2 regions of the Streptococcus salivarius genome follow, and region 1 is predicted to be linked to the other one. Evidence: predicted binding sites of a transcription regulator. Region 1 holds the regulator's gene; the other holds the start of a gene.
What was found. Region 1 encodes HrcA, which represses chaperone genes, less so after heat shock. Its sites were predicted from a motif close to TTAGCACTCNNNNNNNNNGAGTGCTAA; they were not measured.

Region 1 (3,426 bases):
GCCGAAATATGGCTTTGTTCTTCGTTTTCCAGATGGTAAAACATCGTCAACGGGTGTAGGCTACGAGGATTGGCATTTCCGCTATGTTGGTAAAGAGTCAGCAGAGTATATGACTGAACATAATCTTACTTTGGAGGAATATTTGGCATTATTAAAGGAGAAATCTAAGTGAGACGACGTTTTAAACTAAAAGCCTTCATTACCTTAGTTGTTGTTTTTGCTTTAGGTATTCTCTTACCTTTGATTCTTCATGCCTCTACAGCTGATAATGCTCGTGCGGTAAAGGTTGCTTACACACAGCAAGAATTTATTGAGACCTTAGCTCCAACAGCTCAAAAGATGTCTAAAAACTATGGTGTACCTGCGTCTATTCTCCTTAGTCAAGCTGCATATGAGTCAAATTATGGTAGCAGTCTTTTATCTGTTAAATATCATAACATCTACAGTCTCCCTGCTCAGCCAGGTCAAGAACGTATTCGTTTAAAGGATAGTATCTACAGTAAAGGGAAATGGCAATACCAAAAGGTGGATTTTGCAGTTTTTAAGGATTGGTCAAGTTCTATGATGACTTATTTAGAAGAACTTCGCCAAGGAACGTGGGGCGAGTCGACCTATAAAGAGGTGGCAGGAACGACTAGTTATAAAGTTGCGGCAGAAAAACTACAAGCTGCGGGTTTTAGCAGTGATCCAGATTATGCCAAACACCTCATATCTATTATTGAGACCTATCATTTGTCAAAATATGATTGATAAGATTAGAGTGCTTCTGAGGTGCTCTTTTTTAACTTTTCTAGGTCTTAAGATGTATTTTTAGCACTCTTACAAAAAGAGTGCTAATTTTTTTGGTTTTTTGGGTTGACATGTTCAAGTTTAGGTGTATAATAGAATCATAAGTTAGCAGTCGATGCATTAGAGTGCTAATAAATAGAAATGAGGTGACATCGTGATTACGCAAAGGCAAAACACTATTTTGAATTTGATAGTTGAGATGTTCACTCGTACACATGAACCGGTTGGTTCGAAAGCATTACAAGAATCAATTGATTCGAGTTCAGCGACCATTCGTAATGACATGGCCAAGCTTGAAAAGATGGGCTATCTTGAAAAAGCTCATACTTCTAGTGGGCGTATGCCAAGCCGAGCAGGTTTCCAGTATTTCGTCGCTAATTCTTTGAATCTTGATACGATTGATGAACAAGATGTTTATCAAGTGGTTAAGGCCTTTGATTTTGAAGCCTTTAAACTTGAAGATATCTTGGATGCGGCGGCGAAGCTGCTGGCAGAAATGACAGGATGTACAGCAGTGATTCAAGATGTGGAACCGACACGACAACGTCTGACTGGATTTGACATTGTTCATCTGTCCAATCACGACGCTTTAGCGGTTCTTACTCTAGATGAATCTAAGCCTGTGACAGTTCAATTTGCTATTCCAAAAAATTTCTTGTCTAGTGATTTGGAAATTCTTCATAAGCTTGTTCAAGAACGTTTTTTGGGAAACACTGTCTTAGATATCCATTACCGATTGAGAACTGAGATTCCTCAGATTGTGCAAAAGTATTTCAAAATAACAGATAATGTTCTAGATTTGTTTGATTATATCTTTTCACAACTTTTTAAGGAATTGATTTTCATCGAAGGTAAGGTTGCATCACTGACTTATGCCGATTTAAAAACCTATCAATTTTTGGACAATCCACAACATGTGGCACTTGAGCTTCGATCAGCTATCTCCGATGATGAAGTGACCAAGATTTCGGTTGCAGAATCAACTGAAGAAGCGCTTGAAAATGTCACAGTTATGAGTCATAAATTCCTGATTCCTTATCGTGGGATGGCACTCATGCATGTGATTGGTCCAGTTGAAATGGATTATCGTCGCATGGTTAGTTTGGTCAATGTTATTAGTAGAGTTTTGGTTATGAAGTTGACGGATTATTACCGTTACCTCAATAGTAACCATTATGAAGTTAGCTAAGATGTAACATTTAAAAAGTATAGAAAGAGGTGTATGCCTTGACTGAAGATATTAAAAAAGAAGAAGTGAAAGAAGAGGAAGCTACGGAGACAACTGAAGAAGTTGTAGAGGAAGTAAGCGAACCTTCTGAACTTGAAGAAGCCCAAGCGCGTGCCGAAGAATTTGAAAACAAATACCTTCGTGCCCATGCAGAAATGCAAAACATTCAGCGACGTGCAAATGAAGAACGTCAACAATTGCAAAAGTATCGTAGCCAAGATTTGGCAAAAGCGATTTTGCCATCACTTGATAACCTTGAACGTGCTCTTGCCGTTGAGGGCTTGACTGATGATGTCAAAAAAGGTTTGGAAATGGTGCAAGAAAGTTTAGTGCATGCTCTTAAAGAGGAAGGAATTGAAGAAATTCCAGCTGATGGTGATTTCGATCATAACTTCCACATGGCAATTCAAACAATGCCTGCAGATGATGAACATCCAGCAGACACGATTGCACAAGTTTTCCAAAAAGGGTATAAACTCCACGAACGCGTCTTACGTCCAGCTATGGTAGTTGTATATAATTAATTGAAAACTTGTCCGAAATGACAGAAAACTATGAATGAAAGATAAAAAAAGCAAAATAGAAATTAAAGTAAAAAGGGGAAAACATATGTCTAAAATCATTGGTATTGACTTAGGTACAACAAACTCAGCAGTAGCAGTTCTTGAAGGAACTGAATCAAAAATTATCGCAAACCCAGAAGGTAACCGCACAACTCCATCTGTTGTGTCATTCAAAAACGGTGAAATCATCGTTGGTGACGCTGCAAAACGTCAAGCAGTAACAAACCCAGATACAATCATCTCTATCAAATCTAAGATGGGTACTTCTGAAAAAGTTTCTGCAAACGGTAAAGAATACACACCACAAGAGATTTCAGCTATGATTCTTCAATACTTGAAAGGTTATGCTGAAGATTACCTTGGTGAAAAAGTAACTAAAGCAGTTATCACAGTTCCTGCTTACTTCAATGATGCACAACGTCAAGCAACAAAAGACGCTGGTAAAATCGCTGGTCTTGAAGTAGAACGTATCGTCAACGAACCAACAGCAGCAGCCCTTGCTTACGGTTTGGATAAGACTGATAAAGAAGAAAAAATCTTGGTATTCGACCTTGGTGGTGGTACATTCGACGTATCTATCCTTGAACTTGGTGATGGTGTCTTTGACGTATTGGCAACTGCAGGGGATAACAAACTCGGTGGTGATGACTTTGACCAAAAAATCATCGACCACATGGTTGAAGAATTCAAGAAAGAAAATGGAATCGACTTGTCAACAGACAAGATGGCTCTTCAACGTTTGAAAGACGCAGCTGAAAAAGCTAAGAAAGACCTTTCTGGTGTCACTTCAACACAAATCAGCTTGCCATTCATCACTGCTGGTGAGGCTGGACCTCTTCACTTGGA
Region 2 (3,426 bases), 220 kb from region 1:
ACTAGCCACATGGTTACTGATGAAGTAGAACGTCCAAGTGTTGTTAAGATGGGTGGCAAGTATTACCTCTTCACTGCTTCACGTATCAACAAATCTACGGATGCTGAAGGTACTGTAGCAGCGCGTGAAGCTGTCGGTGATGACGTTGTCATGCTTGGATTCGTATCAGACAGCCTCCGAGGAAAATATCGTCCACTTAATGGCTCAGGTGTGGTCTTGACAGCCTCTGTACCAGCTGACTGGCGTACATCTACCTATTCTTACTATGCGGTTCCTGTTGAAGGCTCATCAGATACTCTTTTGGTAACTTCTTACATGACTAACCGTGGTGGAATTGCCGGTGCTGAGAATAAATCAACATGGGCTCCAAGCTTCCTTATCAAGATGAATGCAGATGATACTACAGAAGTTCTTCCTAAGATGACGAATCAAGGTGACTGGATTTGGGATAAATCTAGTGAAAGCTTGGTACACGTAGGCGATCAAAACAGTGCTAAATTGCCAAACGAGGACTTTAATGTAGATTATTATGCGGTATCGGGTTATGGTCTTAAACCACATACTTATCCTACAGTTGATGGTTCAACAGGCGTTTCTGAAGCTCACGGTGTCTTGACTGTAACTGTTAAAGATGGTAAAGACAAGAAGGCAGATAAGCCAGAAACACCAGTAAGTCCAACAGAAGGTAACCATTCTGTTGATGATAAGACTAATAAACCAGGCACTTCTAAACCAGCGGACAATAATCAACCATCAGCTGATAAAGAAGATAAACCAACAAATCCTACGAATCCGGATTCTCCAGCTCGTACTCCTTTCCCATATTATGGAGACCACTCTAATGATAACAATTCTTCAAATGATCATCATGTAGCGGTCCCTGTGAAACCTTCGACAGGAGATTCTGTGGGTGATCGTCGTCCAGTAGCTCAAGCCGCAGAGATTGCGACACCAGTACCAAAGACTATTGTAGCAACTGGACCAACTGTTCCAACGAATACTGTTAAAGAAGAGTCTGTGACTGAAACAGAAGCTCCAAAACCAGTTAAGTCTGAAGAAAAAGTTCAGTCTCACGGAGTTGATAAAGCTAATGAAGTAACTAAGTCTGATGAGTCAAGTAAAGGCAACAATACTAAAGTTGCTGCCAAACTTGCTACGACTCCTAAGACACCAAGTGATTCAGAAGGTTCAAACAGCAACATTCTTTCAATCTTGGCGACTATCTTTGCAGCAATTGCTAGTCTAGCTCTTCTTGGCTATGGTTTGGTCACAGGAAAGATTCATTTACCTAAAAAATAATCCTTTTCAAAAACGTTTGCAGAAAAGCAAGCGTTTTTTTTGCCTTTTTGATATAATGGAGTGAGTATAAAGCAAAGGAAGAAACTATTATGGGTAAATTTCAAGTTATTTCACATCCACTGATTCAACATAAACTTTCAATCCTCCGTCGTGAGGATACTTCTACTAAGGACTTCCGTGAGCTAGTTAATGAAATTGCTATGCTTATGGGTTACGAAGTATCTCGTGACCTTCCTCTCGAAGAGGTTGAAATTCAAACACCAATTACCAAAACAGTACAAAAACAACTTTCTGGTAAGAAATTAGCGATTGTTCCAATCCTTCGTGCGGGTATTGGTATGGTCGATGGTTTTCTTAGCCTTGTACCAGCAGCTAAAGTTGGTCATATTGGTATGTATCGTGATGAGGAAACTCTTGAGCCGGTTGAGTACTTGGTTAAATTACCAGAAGACATTGATCAACGTCAGATCTTTGTAGTAGACCCAATGCTTGCGACTGGTGGTTCAGCAATCTTGGCAGTAGACTCACTTAAAAAACGTGGCGCTGCTAATATCAAGTTTGTTTGCTTGGTTGCAGCACCAGAAGGTGTCAAAAAATTGCAAGATGCTCACCCAGATATCGATATCTACACAGCATCTTTGGATGAGAAACTTAATGAAAACGGTTATATTGTTCCAGGTCTTGGAGATGCAGGTGACCGTCTCTTTGGTACAAAATAAGTTGAAAAGGGAAAATTTCCCTTTTTTTACTAGATTAATAAGTTTAAAGTGAAATTATTTTAGGGGGGGTTAGCACTCTTTCCAAAAGAGTGCTAAGAATGATGTTTTTTATTTGACCTAATTTGACTAAAATCATATAATAGCATCAAGACAATATTAAAAGGAGGATTCATATGATTCCTGTAGTAATTGAACAAACATCACGCGGTGAGCGTTCTTATGATATTTACTCACGTTTGCTCAAGGATCGTATCATCATGTTAACAGGTCCTGTTGAAGATAATATGGCAAACTCAATTATTGCCCAACTCTTGTTTTTGGATGCTCAAGACAATACAAAAGATATCTATCTTTATGTTAATACACCAGGTGGATCCGTTTCGGCTGGTCTTGCCATTGTTGATACAATGAACTTCATCAAGTCTGATGTTCAGACTATCGTTATGGGGATGGCAGCATCTATGGGAACAGTTATCGCTTCCAGCGGTACCAAAGGTAAACGTTTCATGTTGCCAAATGCAGAGTACATGATTCACCAACCAATGGGCGGTACTGGTGGCGGTACGCAACAAACAGACATGGCTATCGCAGCTGAACACTTGCTCAAGACACGTAATAATTTGGAGCAAATCTTGGCAGATAATTCTGGACAACCAATTGAAAAAGTTCATGTAGACGCTGAACGTGACAATTGGATGAGTGCTCAAGAAACGCTTGAATATGGTTTCATCGATGAAATCATGGCTAATAACCAATTAAAATAAACTGAGCTTGTCTTAAACAAAAGTCAGATGCAAATCGGTTGTATAAGGACCGTTTCATCTGGCTTTTTGTGTTATAATAGAAAACATGTTAATAATCAATGAGGAGTTGCTTGTGATTGATCAAGCTATAGAGTGTCTTGTTTCGTATTTTCTAAAGCTACCTGAGGTAGAGAATTATCGTTTGAAACGCCAGAAATTCGAAAATGACAGAGGACTTCAAGAGCAACTCTTTGCATTTCAAGAATTAAAAGATAGCTATGATGCTGCTAAGGCGTATGAGGCTTTTAGACCAGATGTGAGAGAGTTGAAACGTCAGGTTTTGCGAATGAAGCGCCAAATTGATTTAAACGAGGTGGTTATTGGCTATCGTCAGGCAGAGTTCGATTTACAGACTATTTTAGCCAATCTTGGTGAGGAGATTGCCCAAGCCGTTTCAGACCAGATTTTTATTGATACTGGCCTACCTCTTGCCCCTCATAAACCACATCATAAAAAGGGAGACACTAACATAAAGGAGAAGATGAGTCATGATTAAGCGTCAAGGCATTATTGTTTATTTATATTACAATAGAGACTTACGTAAAATTGCCAAGTTTGGAGATGTTGTCTACCATTCTTATAAGATGCGTTATGTGCACCTTTAT

Region 2: the regulator HrcA is predicted to act here: its motif matches at 2,088-2,114, upstream of clpP (ATP-dependent Clp protease proteolytic subunit ClpP).

The regions. Positions count from the first base shown of each region.
Region 1 is NZ_CP015283.1:652,410-655,835, forward strand. It holds gene V471_RS03435 (M15 family metallopeptidase) at 1-172, shown strand, start outside; gene V471_RS03440 (glycoside hydrolase family 73 protein) at 169-750, shown strand; gene hrcA (heat-inducible transcriptional repressor HrcA) at 944-1,978, shown strand; gene grpE (nucleotide exchange factor GrpE) at 2,017-2,541, shown strand; gene dnaK (molecular chaperone DnaK) at 2,627-3,426, shown strand, end outside.
Region 2 is NZ_CP015283.1:875,083-878,508, forward strand. It holds gene V471_RS04550 (glycoside hydrolase family 68 protein) at 1-1,299, shown strand, start outside; gene upp (uracil phosphoribosyltransferase) at 1,389-2,018, shown strand; gene clpP (ATP-dependent Clp protease proteolytic subunit ClpP) at 2,192-2,782, shown strand; gene V471_RS04565 (YlbF/YmcA family competence regulator) at 2,868-3,317, shown strand; gene V471_RS04570 (YlbG family protein) at 3,310-3,426, shown strand, end outside.